Regions from separate parts of the Nonomuraea sp. NPDC049419 genome, predicted to be linked through region 4. Evidence: riboswitches for the same ligand, from Rfam matches in the RefSeq annotation. Region 4 holds a riboswitch; each other region holds the start of a gene.
What was found. Region 4 has a riboswitch for cyclic di-AMP ahead of AB0K12_RS34580 (hypothetical protein). Riboswitches for the same ligand answer to the same signal wherever they lie in the genome.
Positions count from the first base shown of each region.

Region 1: it holds a riboswitch for cyclic di-AMP, as region 4 does, so the genes downstream of both, AB0K12_RS13900 (C40 family peptidase) here and AB0K12_RS34580 (hypothetical protein) in region 4, are expected to answer to the same signal.
Region 2: it holds a riboswitch for cyclic di-AMP, as region 4 does, so the genes downstream of both, AB0K12_RS30635 (GH25 family lysozyme) here and AB0K12_RS34580 (hypothetical protein) in region 4, are expected to answer to the same signal.
Region 3: it holds a riboswitch for cyclic di-AMP, as region 4 does, so the genes downstream of both, AB0K12_RS40425 (CHAP domain-containing protein) here and AB0K12_RS34580 (hypothetical protein) in region 4, are expected to answer to the same signal.

Region 1 covers NZ_JBFAQB010000003.1:850,111-854,053, reverse strand. The annotation lists gene AB0K12_RS13910 (M48 family metallopeptidase) at 1-648, opposite strand, end outside; gene AB0K12_RS13905 (hypothetical protein) at 660-1,469, opposite strand; gene AB0K12_RS13900 (C40 family peptidase) at 1,559-2,065, opposite strand; cyclic di-AMP (ydaO/yuaA leader) riboswitch at 2,160-2,325, opposite strand; gene AB0K12_RS13895 (NlpC/P60 family protein) at 3,076-3,943, opposite strand, start outside.
Region 2 covers NZ_JBFAQB010000012.1:154,715-158,657, reverse strand. The annotation lists gene AB0K12_RS30650 (SDR family oxidoreductase) at 1-124, opposite strand, end outside; gene AB0K12_RS30645 (HAMP domain-containing sensor histidine kinase) at 156-941, opposite strand; gene AB0K12_RS30640 (SDR family oxidoreductase) at 1,098-1,841, shown strand; gene AB0K12_RS30635 (GH25 family lysozyme) at 1,855-2,583, opposite strand; cyclic di-AMP (ydaO/yuaA leader) riboswitch at 2,596-2,739, opposite strand; gene mqo (malate dehydrogenase (quinone)) at 2,929-3,943, opposite strand, start outside.
Region 3 covers NZ_JBFAQB010000022.1:17,841-21,783, reverse strand. The annotation lists gene AB0K12_RS40435 (aldo/keto reductase) at 1-786, shown strand, start outside; gene AB0K12_RS40430 (Gfo/Idh/MocA family oxidoreductase) at 869-1,822, shown strand; cyclic di-AMP (ydaO/yuaA leader) riboswitch at 1,940-2,076, shown strand; gene AB0K12_RS40425 (CHAP domain-containing protein) at 2,089-2,787, shown strand; gene AB0K12_RS40420 (ABC transporter ATP-binding protein) at 2,854-3,943, opposite strand, start outside.
Region 4 covers NZ_JBFAQB010000016.1:13,314-17,256, forward strand. The annotation lists gene AB0K12_RS34570 (DeoR/GlpR family DNA-binding transcription regulator) at 1-361, shown strand, start outside; gene galT (galactose-1-phosphate uridylyltransferase) at 358-1,431, shown strand; cyclic di-AMP (ydaO/yuaA leader) riboswitch at 1,503-1,641, shown strand; gene AB0K12_RS34580 (hypothetical protein) at 1,647-2,603, shown strand; gene AB0K12_RS34585 (hypothetical protein) at 2,675-3,463, shown strand; gene AB0K12_RS34590 (site-2 protease family protein) at 3,486-3,943, opposite strand, start outside.

The sequences.
Region 1 (3,943 bases), on a different contig from region 4:
CAGCCACCACGGGCCCTTCAGCACGCCCAGCACCTTCGCCCCGAACGGGGTCGCCACCAGCAGGCCGGCGAAGATGAGGGTGAGCGCGAGCGAGAGGTAGCTCGGCAGGCTCGTCGCCGCGTCGAACGCCTCTCCCCTGGCGATCTGGGCGGCGGCGAAGTCGCGGGCCGGGTCGGGCGGGCCGCCCGTCAGGACGTGCCACGGTGTGGTGAACGCGGCCACGGCGATGATCACGATGCCCAGCAGCGCCAGCGCCACGCCCGCCTGACGGCGCAGCGCCGGCGTGGTCACCCCCCGCTCGTCCATCCCCGCACCCTTCCCCCCGCCTCCGGCGCCCGCGCCGTCCGGCCCGCCGCTCCGGCCCTTTCCGCGCTCCTCGCCGCCGTTCCCGGCGGCCCCGCCGTCCGGCCCGCCGCTCCGGCCCTTTCCGCGCTCCTCGCCGCCGTTCCCGGCGGCCGCTCCGCTGTCCGGCCCGCCGCCGCGGGCCTTCCCCTCGTTCGGCCCGCTGCTCGCCGGATCACTAGCGGCGGGTTCCGTGGCCGGTGAGCTTGGGGCGCCCACCGCTGTCAGGGCGCCCTCCGCATCCCGGGTCTCTTCCTCCGGGGCGTGGTTCGTCTCCCGGTCGTCCGGGTCTTGTCGTTCGCTCATCTGCCTCCCCTTCACACGAGCTGATCCCGCACGTACGCGCGCCACCGCGCGGTCAGCGTCGCGACGGAGAGCCCGAGCGCGGCGAGTGCCCGATCGGCCCCGTCCACGCGGGCCGCACGGTAGAGCCTCACCAGGGTCCCCTCACCGAACCGGTCAGCGAGGAAGCGACACGCCAGCCACGCCTCCTGGTACGCCCGCGCGAGCCCGGCCGGGTCACCCCCGTCCGCCGCGAAAGCCGCAGGTCCGGGCAGAACGGTCGGGAGGCGCCCGGCGCGCACCTCGGCGGCGAGCTCGGCGGCGGCCGTCGCCACGGGCAGTCCGGCGTCGCGGTAGGCGACGTAGTCGGCGAAGCCCTCGTACAGCCAGACGGGCAGGCCGTCGGTGCCGGCGACGACGTGCGTGAGCTCGTGGGCGAGGACGACGTCCCTGCCGACGGGGTTGAGGGTGGCGAACGCCTCGGGGACGACGATCACCCGCGTGCCGTCGGCCACCGCCGCGAGCCCGTCCACCCCGCCCACCCGGGCCAGGCGTGCGGCCTCGCGGGCGTCGGCCGGGACGACGATCAGGGGGCGTACGGGGCGGGCGAGCACCGCCGACACCCGCCGGCCCGCCGTGTCGGCCCTGCGCGCCAGCTCGTCGAGCCCCGCGGCGTCGTGGCCCACGACCGTGGACCACCGGCCGCGGCGTACGACGTGGGGCCCCGGCCACAGGTCGCGCGCCCGCGCAGGCAGGACGGGCGCGTCAGGCAGCGGAGCGGCGGCCGAGACGGCGAGGAGCACCAGGCCGGTCACCGCGACTCGTCGGCTCACCTGCTCGGACACAGTGCCCGATCGTATGCGCTGCCCTGCGGGTCAGGGCTCGGGAACGCGAGAGCCCCGTCCGGATCGGGGAGGATCCGGACGGGGCTTCTTCACACGCCGGGACGGACGGCGCCGACGAAGGACGACCTTCGCCATCCGCTCAGCTTGTCGATGCGTACCCGTTCACCTGTCCGCGGTGAATGGATCATCTTGCCCTTGCCGACGTACATGCCCACATGGCCGAGCCCGTTGAAGAACATCAGGTCGCCTGGCTTGAGATTGCGCCAGGAGACCTTCTTCCTCGTGCGGGCGAACTGGCTGTTCGTCACGCGCGGGAGTTTGACGCCGGCCTTCTTCCAGGCGAACTGGACGAGGCCTGAGCAGTCGAACGAACCAGGTCCTGTGCCCCCGTAACGGTACGGGTCACCGATCTGCTTCTTGGCCACGGCGACGGCCTTGCCGGCCCTCGCCTTCTGCCGGGCGGCTTTGGCGGCCTTCTTACGGGCCTTCGCCGACGCCGTGGTGCGGGCGGTGGTCGCCGCCTTCACCGTCGCGCCGGCCGCCGCACTGGTCTCGCGGGTCGTCGCCGCCTGGGCCGCCGGGGCATGGAGGACCATACCTCCGGCCGTCACGGTCATCGTGAGTGCTACGCCACTCAGGGCAAGGCGGGACAGGCGGGGGTTCTGCAGGGAGTTAGACAGGATTTCTCCTTGTGTCTTCCACGAACGCCTACCGGGTTAGCTGACGGATTCGGGCGTGGAAGTCGCCCTACGGCGCGATGGGCGCGCCGATTCACCCCTGATCCCTTGGGGAACGTGGGATCGCTGGGTCCCCGGCTCCGTGCCTCCTGGCTGCACGGATTCGGCAGGTCGGCACCCCGATCAGAAGTGCGATGGGGATATCAGGGCCGACCGGCGGATTTTGATCTGTCTCACATCGGGAGGGACCGATGCCGGTTCGCGGCGACATGGCTTGTTCACCGCGACGACGCCAGAAGCTACGCCGAAGGGTCAAGGATCGGCAAAGCGTGAATGCCCCTGTAAAGATCAGATAGCGGGATTTGTCAGACTTGAAACCCCTGCTGGAACCCCAGGCCTTGTGACCAAAATGTGACCTCACTCACACTTGCTTTCGCCGGCTTCTGTCAGGTCCCAGCAGTCACATGAGTCACACCGGTCACAAACGCGAACACTCTTCTCCCCCCGCCGGCCTGCCGGACACGAGGGACGCCGTTCCGAAAAAATCCGCCCTTTGTACGACTTGCCCTAGTAGTGACCGATCAAGAGGTCATACCCGTCGCAGCCAGGTGGATCAAGGAACTTGGAAACTATGGATCTTCGTAGATGAGCTGCGACACGGATCACAGCCGAGCGGCCTCCGCGTGCGCAGAGTGCTGATGCTGAACGCGACTGCGATGAGGGGCGTGCCAAGCGCGAGCGTCAGGAGCCGGCGCCAGGCCGGAACCCCCGCGGTCACGTAGTAACCCCCGGCGGCCGAACCGCCGGGGCTTACCCGGCCGGACAAAAACCTTAGCGGCCGGGCTTGAGCGGCCGGATCGCCCGGGAGCCGGGAGCCCGGAGCTGCGAGCTGGGAGCCCGGAGCCCGGAGCCCGGAGCCGGATGTCGGGTTACGGGCGGATGGCGCCGACGAGGTTGCGGCCGTAGGCGGAGAGTTTGACGACCTTGACGACGTCGCCGGTCTGCGGCGCGTGGACGATCTGCCCGTTACCCGCATAAATGCTGACGTGTCCGAGGCCCTCGGAGAAGATGAGGTCGCCGGGCTGCAGGGCGTCCAGGGAGACCCGCCGGCTCTGGCCCCAGGCCCACTGCTGCCACGTCGTCCGGGGCAGCGAGACCCCGGCGGCCCGCCAGGCCGCCTGCGTGAGCCCCGAGCAGTCGTACCCGCCGGGCCCGGTGCCGCCGAACACGTACGGCTTGCCGACCTGCGCGTACGCGAACCGCAGCACCGCCGCCGCGCTCCCCGACGCCGGCCCGGTGTACTTGATGCCGGTGCTGTTGGGGTTGCCCGGGTTGTACGCCCCCAGCTTCTTCAGCAGCTTCTTCTGCTGCGCGATCAGCTTGAGGATCTCCGAGCGTTCCTTCTGGACGGCGTCGCGTTCCTTGTCGGCGGCCTTGAGCGCCTTCTGCGCCTTGTCCCGCTCGATCTTCAGGCCCCGGTTCTCCCGGTCGAAGGCGGCGAGCTTCTGCAGGCGTTCCTGGGAGAGCTGCCCGGCCACGGCGAGCCCGGACAGGCGGCCCTGGGGGTCGTTCGAGCCGAAGATGCCGGGCCATGAGGTGATGTCCTCGCCCAGCTTGTAGCTGTCGACGGCCATGCCGACCACCTGGGCGCGCAGGTCGGCGACGGTGGCCAGCTTGCGCTTGTAACTGGTGTCGAGCGAGGAGTAGGTGCCCTTGGCCTTCTTGTAGCGCTCGGTGGCGGTGTTGTACCGGTCGACGACCTTGTCCGCCTTGTCGTTGAGCTTCTCCAGTTTGGCC
Region 2 (3,943 bases), on a different contig from region 4:
GGCGGCGGCCCACGGCGAGTACGTGCGCGCCCGCCTGGGCCAGGGCGATCGCGGTGGCCCGGCCGATGCCGGAGCCGGCGCCGGTGACGATCGCGACGGTGTTCTCGAGATGACGACTGGTCACGTGCTGAACTTCCTTGTCCTGTTCGGTGCGGTCAGGTGCTGGGGTGGGTTCGTGGGCCTGCGCGGAGGGGGAGGCGCAGCGTGATGCGGGCGCCGTGGGTCTCGACGTGCAGGCTGCCGTGGTGGGCGGTGGTGATGGCGCGGGCGATGGCCTGGCAGAGGCCGGTGCCTCCCTGGTCGCCGGCCGGCTCGTCGCTCGTTTCCGAGGGGTTGTCGCTGGTCAGGCGGAGTTCCGCGTAGCCGGCCGTGCGGTGCAGGGTGACGGTCGCCGGGTGGCGGGTGGTGCGGAGGAGGATGGCCAGGAGACGGGTCAGGTAGGTGGATGAGGCGCGCGTGAGGACGGCGGGGTCCAGGCGGAGCCGCACGTCGCCGATACCGGCCGAGGCCGACTCCACCAGGGCGGTCAGGTTCACGTCGGTCAGTTCGCGGTCGTCGAGGCCGGCTTCGAGCCTGGACAGCAGGAGCAGGTCGGTGGTGACGTGTTCCAGCCGGTCGAGGTCGTCGCTGACGTGGTCGAGCAGGTCGGTCACGTCGATGTCGTCCGGGTGCCGCCGGGCCGCCTCCACCTGGACGCGCAGCGCGGCCAGCGGCGTACGGACCTCGTGGGAGGCGTCGGCGGTGAAGCGCCGCGCCGCCCGCGCCCGTTCGTGCAGCTCGTCGGCGCGCGGGATGAGCACGGGCATGCCCACCAGCTCGTCCCGCTCGCGCCCGCAGGCGTCGAGGCACGGCTGGTTGGCCGCCATGATCGTCATGTCCCCTGCCATGACCAGGCACGGGTTCGGGACGGCCGCCAGCAGCGCGGCATGGTCGTGTCTCATCAGGTTCCTCCCCAGGCGCTCAGCGAGCCTGTCACCAGCTAGGACAGCGCAGCTTCCCGGTCTGTGACCGCGAGGCGGGGACTTTGCCGAGCCGAGGGCTTAGCGGGAGGTGGCAAGGGGAGGGTGCGGTGGACTGCGGCGAGGGGGAGGCGTGCCATGAAGGTCGTGGTGGTCGGCGGGACCGGCCTGATCGGATCGAAGCTGGTGACCAGGCTGTCGCGTGACGGCCACGAGGCGGTGGCGGCTTCGCCGCGCACCGGGGTGAACACGCTCACCGGCGAGGGTCTCGCCGAAGCGCTGGAGGGGGCGCAGGTGGTGGTCGACGTGTCGAACGCGCCGTCGTTCGAACCGGCCGCCGTCCTGGAGTTCTTCGAGACCTCCACCGGCAACCTGCTGGCCGCCGAGTTGGAGGCGGGAGTCGGGCACCATGTCGCGTTGTCCATCGTGGGCACCGAACGCATGCCGGACAACGGATATTTCCGGGCGAAGGTCGCGCAGGAGCAGCTGATCGAGAAGTCGGGGATCCCGTACTCGCTGGTGCACGCGACGCAGTTCTTCGAGTTCGTGAAGGGCATCGCGGACGAGGCCGCCGACGGGGGAGTGGTGCGCATCGCGCCTGTGCTGTTCCAGCCGATCGCCGGGGACGACGTGGCGGCGGCGCTGTGCGAGGTCGCGGAGGGTAGGCCGCTCAACGGCCGGCTGGAGGTGGCCGGGCCGGAGCGGGTCAGGATGGACGAGTTCGTCCGGCAGGCGCTGGCGGGGCTCGGTGACCACCGTGAGGTGGTCACCGACCCGCACGCGCGCTACTTCGGGAGCGAGCTGGGCGAGCACTCGCTCGTGCCGCTGGGGGAGGCGCGGCTCGGCGGGGCTCGCTACGGCGACTGGGCCGCCGCCGGGTAGCACGCCCGAGACGTCAGACGGACTGGCGGCCCAGGGCGCGGAGCTGGTCGGGCGTCAGAGCCGAGACGTTCTGGTCGATGGGGACGTCCGTGTACTGGTGGATCGCCCACGACTTCCAGTCGGCCGGCGGCGTGATCGCGCCCTTGGCCCGGCTGTAGTGGGCGACCCAGAGCGGGTACTGCGCCAGGCCGTGGCCGTAGGTGTCGGCGAAGTTCCAGCCGCTGTAGAAGAGCGGCTTGGTGCCGGTCTGGTTCTCCACGTACGACAGCCACGCCTTGGCCCAGGCGTTGACCTCCGCGACGGACTTGCCGTCGGTCGTCTCCAGGTCGAGGACCAGCAGGTCACCGGCCCTGGCGGGCTGGGCGTTCACCGCGGCCAGGAAGTGGTTGGCGTCGGCGATGGGGTCGTCGGCGGGGTGGCCGTAGTGGTAGGCGCCGCGCACGATGCCCTTCTCGCCGAGCTCCCGCCAGTGCCTGGCGAAGGAGGAGTCGACGAAGTCGGTCCCCTCGGTGGCCTTGATGATGCCGAACTGCGCGGAGCTGGAGCTCCAGTCGTACAGCGGCTCGTAGTGGGAGATGTCCAGGCCGTAGGTCAGGGCGGAGCTGTGCTGGGCCGCCTCGTGCGGGGCGACCTGGTCGGTGGTGGAGGCGTGTGCGGTGCCGGTGACGGCGGTGACGGCGGCGAGTACGGCTCCGCCGAGCGCCAGTCCGAGGCGCTTGCGGTTCTCGGCAAGCTTGGCCATACGGATGTTGACTCCTTGCTTCCATGCCGCCTACCGGGTTAGCTGACGGGTTCGGGACTGGAAGTGCCCTACGGACGCGGGCATGAGCGGGCGTCCGATTCACCCCGGAAAGTGGGTCCCCGGTTCCGCGGGACGCGGATTCGGCGGCCGTACGCCGGAGACGGCGTACGGTCCGGTCAAAGATGCGAGGGCACGCGCTGCGGTGGTCCCTCGACCCGCAAAAGTACATAATTCGCAAAAGTATCTGCAAGTACTCTAAAGGGACTTTCACTCCGCTGACCTGGTAAGCGGTTCGAAATCCCCGTGTAGGTCGCGGATCCGGAAATGGGTAAAGTTTTCCGGCGTTCACTCCAGACGAAGCGTCCGGGCCGTCCTGGAGAGGGTCTCCGGCGGCAGCGCGGCGCCGTACGACGGCACGAGCTCGCGCAACGCCGGCCGCCAGCCGTCCAGGCGGCCGGGGAAGGCGCGTCCGAGCACGTCCAGCATGATCGCCACGGACGCCGACGCCCCCGGCGAGGCCCCGAGCAGGGCGGCGAGCCCGCCGTGGGCCGACGTCACCACCTCGGTGCCGAACCCGGCGATCGACCCGCGCCCGTTCACCGGCTTGACCACCTGCACCCGCTGGCCCGCGGTGATCGGCTCCCAGTCCGCCGCCCGCGCCTCGGGGACGAACCGGCGCAGCGCTCGCAGCCGGTCGCCGCGCGTCTGCGCGAGCTGCCCGACCAGGTAGCGCAGCAGGGCGGGCTCGGCGCGGGCGGCGCCGAGCAGTGTCACGACGTTGCCGGGCGTGACGGATCCCGGCAGGTCGGTGAGCCTGCCGCGCTTGAGGAAGCGCGGCGAGAACGCGGCGAAGGGCCCGAACATCAGGTACGTCCGCCCGTCCACGACCCGGGTGTCGAGATGCGGCACCGACAGGGCGGGCGCACCCGGCTCGGCGTGGCTGTAGACCTTGGCGTGGTGCCCGGCCACCAGCTCGGCCCGGCCCGTCCGCAGGAACCGCCCGCTGATCGGAAACCCCCCGTACGCCCGCGTCTCCGCCACCCCGGCGCTCTGCAGCAGCGGCAGCGTGCCCCCGCCCGCCCCCAGGAACACGAACGACCCGCGCACCCCGTAGTCGCGGGCACCCGCCAGGTCGCGCACCCGCAGCCGCCACGACCTGCGGTCACGGGAGAGCCCGCGCACCTCGTGCCCGGTCCGCACCTCGACGCCGGCACGTTCGAGCGCGGCGAACAGCCGCCGGGTCAGCACGCCGTAGTCGACGTCGGTGCCGCCACGAGAACGGCACAGCGCCACCTGCTCACCGGCGGGCCGGCCGGCGAACATCAGCGGCAGTAGCTCCGCCATCACCGCCCGGTCGCGG
Region 3 (3,943 bases), on a different contig from region 4:
GTGCAGATCCCGCAGCTCGGTTATGGCGTCTGGCAGGTCCCTGCCGAGGAGGCCGAGCAGGCGGTCACGACCGCGTTCAAGGCCGGCTACCGGCACATCGACACGGCCGCCGCCTACGGCAACGAGGAGGGCGTGGGCCGCGCGGTGCGCAACAGCGGGCTGCCCAGGGAGAAGGTGTTCGTCACGACCAAGCTGGCCAACGGCGAGCACGCCCGCGCCGAGGCCGCCTTCGATGAGTCGCTGGCCCGGCTCGGCCTCGACTACGTCGATCTCTATCTCATCCACTGGCCGATGCCGGGGCAGGACAAGTACGTGCAGGCGTGGAAGGCCATGGAGAAGATCTACCGGGACGGCAGGGCCAAGGCCATCGGCGTCTCCAACTTCACCGTCCAGACGCTCACCAGGCTCATGGACGAGGCCGACCTCGTCCCCGCCATCAACCAGATCGAGCTCCACCCCTATTTCCAGCAGCGGCAGATGCGCGAGTTCCACGAGGCCAACGGCATCCTCACCGAGGCGTGGAGCCCGCTGGGGCAGGGCAGGGGGCTGCTCGACGACCCGGCGCTGCGGGTGCTGGCCGACAAGCACTGCAAGACGCCGGCGCAGATCGTGCTGCGCTGGCACCTGCAGCTCGGGAACGTGGTGATCCCGAAGTCGGTGACGCCGGCGCGGATCGCCGAGAACATCGACGTCTTCGACTTCATCCTCGACGCCGAGGACCTCGCGGCCATCGGGGCGCTCAGCCGGGGGCAGCGGCTCGGGCCCGACCCCGACTCGTTCGAGTGACGGATGTGACAAAACGACATTCCTGATATTTCCGGCACCACCGACATAAGCCCATATTTGCCTTCCGTATACGATCGCCGGCGTGCGAGATTTCACTTGGGGAATAGCCGCCACCGGCGGCATCGCCCGTACCGTGGGTGCGGCGATCGTGGCGGAGCCGGGCATGCGGGTGGCCGCCGTAGGAAGCAGGAACCCGGCCAGGGCGCAGGCCCTGGCGTCGGCTTTGGGCGCCGAGTCGGCGTACGGGTCCTACGAGGAGCTGTGCGCCGACCCGGCGGTGGACGCGATCTACGTGGCCACCCCGCACGCCCAGCACCTTCAGGTCGCCGAGGCCGCCATCGCGGCGGGCAAGGCGGTGCTGTGCGAGAAGCCGCTGGCCGCGACCGTGGACGACGCCGAGAAGATGGTGCGGCTGGCCCGCGAGGCCGGGGTCTTCCTGATGGAGGCCATGTGGATGCGGTTCAACCCGCTCATCAGGCGCATCAAGGAGGATCCCCGCTTCGGGGAGATCCGGTCGGTGCAGGCGAGCTTCGGCTTCGCCCATCCGTACGACCCGGCGCACCGCCTGTGGGCGCCAGAGCTGGGCGGCGGGGCGCTGCTGGACCTCGGGATCTACCCGTTCGGGCTGGCCCAGCTCATCCTGGGCATGCCCACCGACCTGCACATCACCGGCTCCCTGGCCCCGAACGGCGTTGACGCGGAGGCGGCCGGCGTCTTGCGTTACCCCGGCGGGCGGCACGCTCTCGTGGCCACCTCATTGCTCGGGAATTACCCGAACGGGGCCAGTGTTGTAGGTACTCAGATGCGGGCGGACATCCAGGCGCCGTTCTGGGCACCGCAGCGGATCGTCCTCTCCGGGCCGGCGATGGAGCCGGAAGAGCACGTGCTCGACCCGGCCGACAACGGTTACGCCGGAGAGCTCCGCGAAGTCCGCGCCGCCACGGCCGAAGGCAGGACCGAATCCTCGATCATGCCGCTTGACGAATCCCTTGCCATGATGGGGCTTCTGGCCAAGGCGCGCAGTCAGCTCGGCTGACTTTACTTTTATGGATTTGTAATCCTCTTGCCTCATGTATTACCTTATGGGGCATCTTGAGGCATACGTCCGGTTTGTCCGGCTATGTCAGACCATCGCACGACACATCACAGGATCGTCCTGTGACCGCTGAATCCGCCACGTGCGGAACCGGGGACCCATGTCCTTTGGGGTGAATCGGCACTTCGGTGCCGTAGGGCAGCTTCCACGCCCGAACCCGTCAGCTAACCCGGTAAGCGGCATGGAAGCAAGGAGTAACCCCCTCGATGGCCAAGCATCGTCTTACCGCTGTCTCGAAGAGCACCATCGCCCGCGCCGTCCTCGGCGCCGGCGTCCTGGCCTCGGCCTTCGGCGTCCCCGCCGCGGCCCACGCCGACACCTCCACCGCCGTCGCCGCGGCCACCGCCGCGAAGCACCCGGCCACCGCGCTCGCCGCCCACAAGGCGAGCGAGCGTGACGAAACCAAGATCACCGCCACCGCCGACCAGGTCCTGGCCGTCGCCAGAGCGCAGGTGGGCGTCTCCGAGAACGCCAGCGGCGGCGGGACCAAGTTCCAGCAGTGGTACGCCAACTCCCAGCGTGCCGCCGAGACCGTCGCCCGTGACGGCGGCAGCCGCGCTGCTTACCTGAACGCCGCCTGGTGCTCGATGTTCGTCTCCTGGGTCGGTGAGCACACCGGCGCCCGCCCGCAGGTCGGCTGGGACGCCTGGACCGTCGCCCACGCCAAGTGGTTCGCCGCCAACAAGCGCTTCGGCCACGAGGCCAAGCCGGGTGCCGTGGTGTTCTTCTCCTGGAAGGGCGGCAAGTCCCTGAGCGACATCCAGCATGTGGGCTTCGTCGTCAAGGACAACCACGACGGCACCATCTCCACCATCGAGGGCAACACCGGCAACGGCAAGGTCGAAGAGCGGGTCCGGCCGAAGTCGCAGGTCGTCGGCTACGGCTACCCCGAGTACGCCGGCTGACCCTCCCCCGTCGCGTCTCTCTTCGTGACAGCGGAACGCGCGCCCCTTCCCGGGGGCGCGCGTTCGTCATGTCAGGAGGTCGGCGTACGGCCCCGGTGTCTCGCTGAGCTGGTCGTGGCTGCCGCACTGCACGATCCGGCCTCGGTCGAGCACGACGATCAGATCCGCCATCCGCACTGTGGGGAAGCGGTGGGTGATCAGCAACGTGACGGCTCCCGGATGGCTCTTGGCCGCCTCGGCGTAGCGGGCGAAGACCGCGCTCTCGGCCGGTGCGTCCAGCGCGGCGGTCGGCTCGTCCAGCACCAGCAGCAACGGCTCCGTCCGCATCGACCCGCGGGCCAGGGCCAGCCGCTGCCACTGCCCGCCGGAGAGCCGTACGCCGTGCTCGAACGTCTCCCCCAGCTCTGTCTCCAGCCCCTGAGGCAGCCCGGCGACCACCTGGCCTGCGTCGGCTCGTTCCAGCGCCCCCGCCACGGCCGCGGGGTCGTGCAGCTTCGGCAGATCCCCCACGCCGACCGTCTCGCCGGCCGCCAGCTCGAAGCGAGCGTGATCCTGGAAGACCGCGCCGACCCTGGCCTGCCACGCGTCCTGCGCGAGGTCGCCGAGCGGACGGCCGTCCACCAGGATCGTGCCGCGCGACGGCCGATGCAGCCCGCACAGCAGCTTCACCAGCGTCGTCTTGCCCGACCCGTGCGTGCCGACGAGCGCGACCGTGGCCCCCGCGGGCAGGTGCAGGTCGAGGTCGTGGAGCACCTCGCGGGACGTCCCCGGGTAGGTGAAGGAGAGCCCGGCCAGCGTGATGCCGCTGCGCAGCACCGGCGGCGGCGCTGCGGCGCCTCGATCCTGATGACGGGCGGCCGCGTAGGCGCGGAGCCAGGCGAGGCGGGTGGCGGCGTGCCGGCCCGCGGCGGCGGAGCCGAGGTGGAAGGCGAGGCGGGCGGCCTGGGTGACGAACTGCACGCCGACCGTGGCCACCAGCACCACGTCACCCGCCGTCGCCTGACCCCGGCCGGCCAGCCAGGCGGCGTGGGCGAGCGCGGCGACGTATCCCGCGAGGAACGTGGCCGAGCCTGCGAACGTCAGCAGGCCCGCCCGCAGCCGCGCCCGCCCGAGCGCGGCCGACACCGCGTCCCAGTGCCGTCCCGCCATCGCGTCC
Region 4 (3,943 bases):
GACGGTCGTGCTGACCGGTGGCGTGCGCACGCCGTCCGACGCGCTGGTGGGGCCGGTCGCGGTGGCCGCGATCCGCCGCCTGCACGTCGACACGCTCTTCCTCGGCGTGCACGGAATGAGCGTGCGGGCCGGGTTCACCACGCCCAACCTGCTGGAGTCGGAGACCGACAGGGAGCTGGTGGCGGCGGCGACCCGGCTGGTCGTCCCCGCCGACCACACGAAGTGGAACACCGTGGGCATCAGCACGATCGCGGAGCTGAGTGAGGCCGACGTGGTCGTCAGCGACGCGGGCCTGCCCGAGGAAGCACGCACTGAGCTGGCCGGACGGGCCGGCGAACTGATCATCGCGGAGGGCTCGTGAAGCGCACCATCACCCATCTCGCCGACGGACGGGAGCTGATCTACTTCGACCGGCGCGACGACGCCGACAGGAGCGCGATCGACCGCCGGCCGCTCGAGCCCCGGCCGCCGGCCTCCGAGCTGCGCTACGACCCGCTGACCGAGGAGTGGATCGCGATCGCGGGGCATCGGCAGACGCGGACGTTCCTGCCCACGGGCGGCACGGCCGAGTGCCCGTTGTGCCCGTCGACCGACGAGCGGTCGACGGAGATCCCGTCGTACGACTACGACGTGGTCGTGTTCGAGAACCGCTTCCCCTCTTTCTCCGGAAATTTGGGGACTTATGAGGATGTGGGCGGGCTGAGTGAGGTCCGGCCGGGAGTGGGGCGGTGTGAGGTGGTGTGCTTCACCTCCGACCACGACTCCTCCTTCTCCAGGCTCTCCGACGACCAGGTGGAGCTGGTCATGGAGGCGTGGGCCGACCGCACGGCCGAGCTGTCCGCCATTGAGGGCGTCGAGCAGGTCTTCTGCTTCGAGAACCGGGGCGAGGAGATCGGCATCACCATCGCCCACCCGCACGGCCAGATCTACGCCTACCCGTACGTCACGCCCAGGACGAAGCTGCAGCTCGGTGCGGCGCAGCGGTACAAGGGCAACCTGTTCGCCGACGTGCTGGCCGCCGAGCGAGCCGCGGGCACGCGGGTGGTGGCCACGAACGAGCTGTGGACGGCCTTCGTGCCCGCCGCGGCGCGCTGGCCGTTCGAGGTGCACGTTTATCCGCACCGGCAGGTGCCCGACCTGGCGGCGCTGACGGAGGCGGAGCGTGCCGCGTTCGCGCCGCTCTACACCTCGGTGCTGCGGGCGTTCGACGGGCTGTTCGGGGTCGTGATGCCGTACATCTCGGCCTGGCACCAGGCGCCGGTGCGTACGGGGAGGGAGCTGGCGTACCTGCACCTGGAGCTGTTCAGCATCAGGCGGGCGCCGAACAAGCTCAAGTACCTGGCCGGCTCGGAGTCGGCGATGGGGGCGTTCGTCAACGACGTACGCCCGGAGGAAGCGGCGCGCATGCTCCGATCACAGATAGATCACTAATAGATTTCTACTTAAGGTCGCATGACTCGTGATCTACCACTAATATCCCCATATGCGGCGGCCGTAACCCGGCCGACCGCCCGCCTAATCCCGGGCGCGTCGCCCGGGAGCCGGGGACCCAATCCGCACCTTGGGGTGAATCCGCGACAGCGGTAGGGAGCTCCATGCCCGAACCCGTCAGCTAACCCGGCCGGCAGAGGGAGAGGAACTCTTACGTGGCGGCTTCGTCCCCCGCGAAACTTGCCATCGGTCTCGTCACCGCCGCCGCCCTCGCCATCCTCCCGGCGAACGTCGCGACGGCCGCGCCCAAACCGACCGAGTCCGAGCTCCGCGCCCAGCTCAAGCAGCTCAACAACAAGGTCGACAAGCTCATCGAGAAGTACAACCTCAAGCGGGTCGAGCTGGCCGAGGCGCAGGAGTCCGCCAAGAACGCGCAGGCCAAGCTGGCCGCCGCCGAGCAGACGCTGGCCGCGGCCGAGCAGCGGGTCGCCGAGATCGCCCGCCTGCGCTACCAGAACATCGACCCGTCGCTGCCCGGCTTCATGCTGCCCAGCAACGGCGGCAGCGCGGCCCTGCTCGAACAGCTCACCGCCGAGCAGCAGGCCGTCGTGCAGAGCGTGGCCAAGGCCCGCGACGAGCGCAAGAAGGCCAGCGAGGAGGCCGCCGCGCTGACGGCCAAGATCAAGTCGGACGCCGCCACGGTCGCCGGCCAGCGCCGAGAGGCCGAGGACGTCATCAAGGACATCGAGAAGAAGCTGCAGGACCTGGTGCCGGTCGCCACGGGCCGCACGTCCAACGGCACCTGGGCGCCCGAGCTGCCCGGCGGCACCGACAACATCACCCCGCGTACGCGGCTGATGAAGGCCCAGGTGGAGAAGAACTTCGCGCTGCCGTTCACGGTCGGCTGCTTCCGCGGGGGCTCCAGCGGCGAGCACCCGCTCGGCCGGGCCTGCGACTTCATGATGAGCACCGGCGGCAGCATGCCCACGGCCGCCAACAACGCGCTCGGCGACCGCCTCGCGGAGTGGGCGCTGCAGAACAAGGACAAGCTCGGCGTGAAGTACGTGATCTGGAAGCAGCGCATCAACTCCGGCAGCGGCTGGCGCACGATGTCCGACCGCGGCAGCATCACCGAGAACCACTACGACCACGTGCACATCTCGATGAACTGAACGAAAGAGGCATCCCGCACCTGACGAACGGCAGGTGCGGCGGTCTTCTCCCGTACGCCAGGGTGAGCGCCATGTCATCGATCACCCTCACTCCCCCATCGGTCCACCCCAACGCCTGGTTCCCCGGGCGGCTCCTCGGCGGCGGCGCCCTGGTGCTCGGGCCGCTCCTGTGGTTCGCCGGGCTGGCGCTGCGCCATCTGGCGTGGAGCGCGGCGGACTTCACCCCGGAGCAGCGGGCGTCCTTCGCCACGCAGCCGTTCGCCGCGCCCGAGCAGCTGGCCGCGTACGTCGTGAGCCCCGGGCTCGCCACGGCCGGGTACGCCCTCTACACGGCAGGCGCCATCGTGCTGTGCCTGGCCTTCGCCACACTGGCCAGGGTGGTCGCGACGCGCTCGCCCCGGGCGGCCCTCCTGGGGGGCGCGCTGCTGGTCGTGGGCTTGTTCTCGCGCCTGTACTGGGCCGGGGTGGACGAGACGGCCCTGCGGCTCATCGGGACGCTCGGGCTGGAGCGGACGACCGAGATCGTCATGGACCTGTACGCGGACATCTCCTACGGGCCCTGGCGGGTGCCGGTTTCAGCGGCCTTCGGCCTCTACCTCGGGACACTGGTCCTCGGCGCGGCCGCCTTCCGTTCGGGCGTGTTCGGCACCGGGCGCCTCGCGTTGTTCGTGTTCTCCGGGTGGCTGTGGACCGGCGTGCTGAAGAGGAGCGAGCTGGTCGACGGCGTCCTGTCGGGCGCCGCCCTGTGCCTGGTGCTCGTGCCGCTCGGGATCTCGGTGCTGCGCGACGCCGTGCCCGAGCTGCGCGTGCCGGCGCGACCTGCCAGGGAGCGGGCGCGGCTGCGGGTGCTGAGCTGGTGACGCCCAGCGGACCGGCAGGACGTCAGTTCGTCAGCGTGAGCGGGTTGACCAGGTCGGCGTAGACGAGCAGGCCGGCCATGATGATCATGACGATCGCCACCGCGTACGTCACCGGCAGCACCTTCGCGATGTCCACATAGGCGGGCTCCGGCCTGCGCATGATCCTGGCGTAGGCCCGCTTGATGCCCTCCCACAGGCCGCCCGCGATGTGGCCGCCGTCGAGCGGCAGCAGCGGCAGCAGGTTGAACATGCCGATCGCCAGGTTGAAGCCGGCCAGCAGGTTGACGAAGATGGCGATCTTCTTCTCGGTCGACAGGTCGGAGGCGAGGATCTCCCCGCCCATGCGGCCCGCGCCGACCACGCCGACCGGGCCCTCGGGGTCGCGCTCCTCGCCGGAGAAGGCGGCGTGCCAGACGCCGACCATCTTGTTGGGCAGGTTGAGCAGGGAGCTCGCGACCCTGACCGACAGGTCGCCCATGT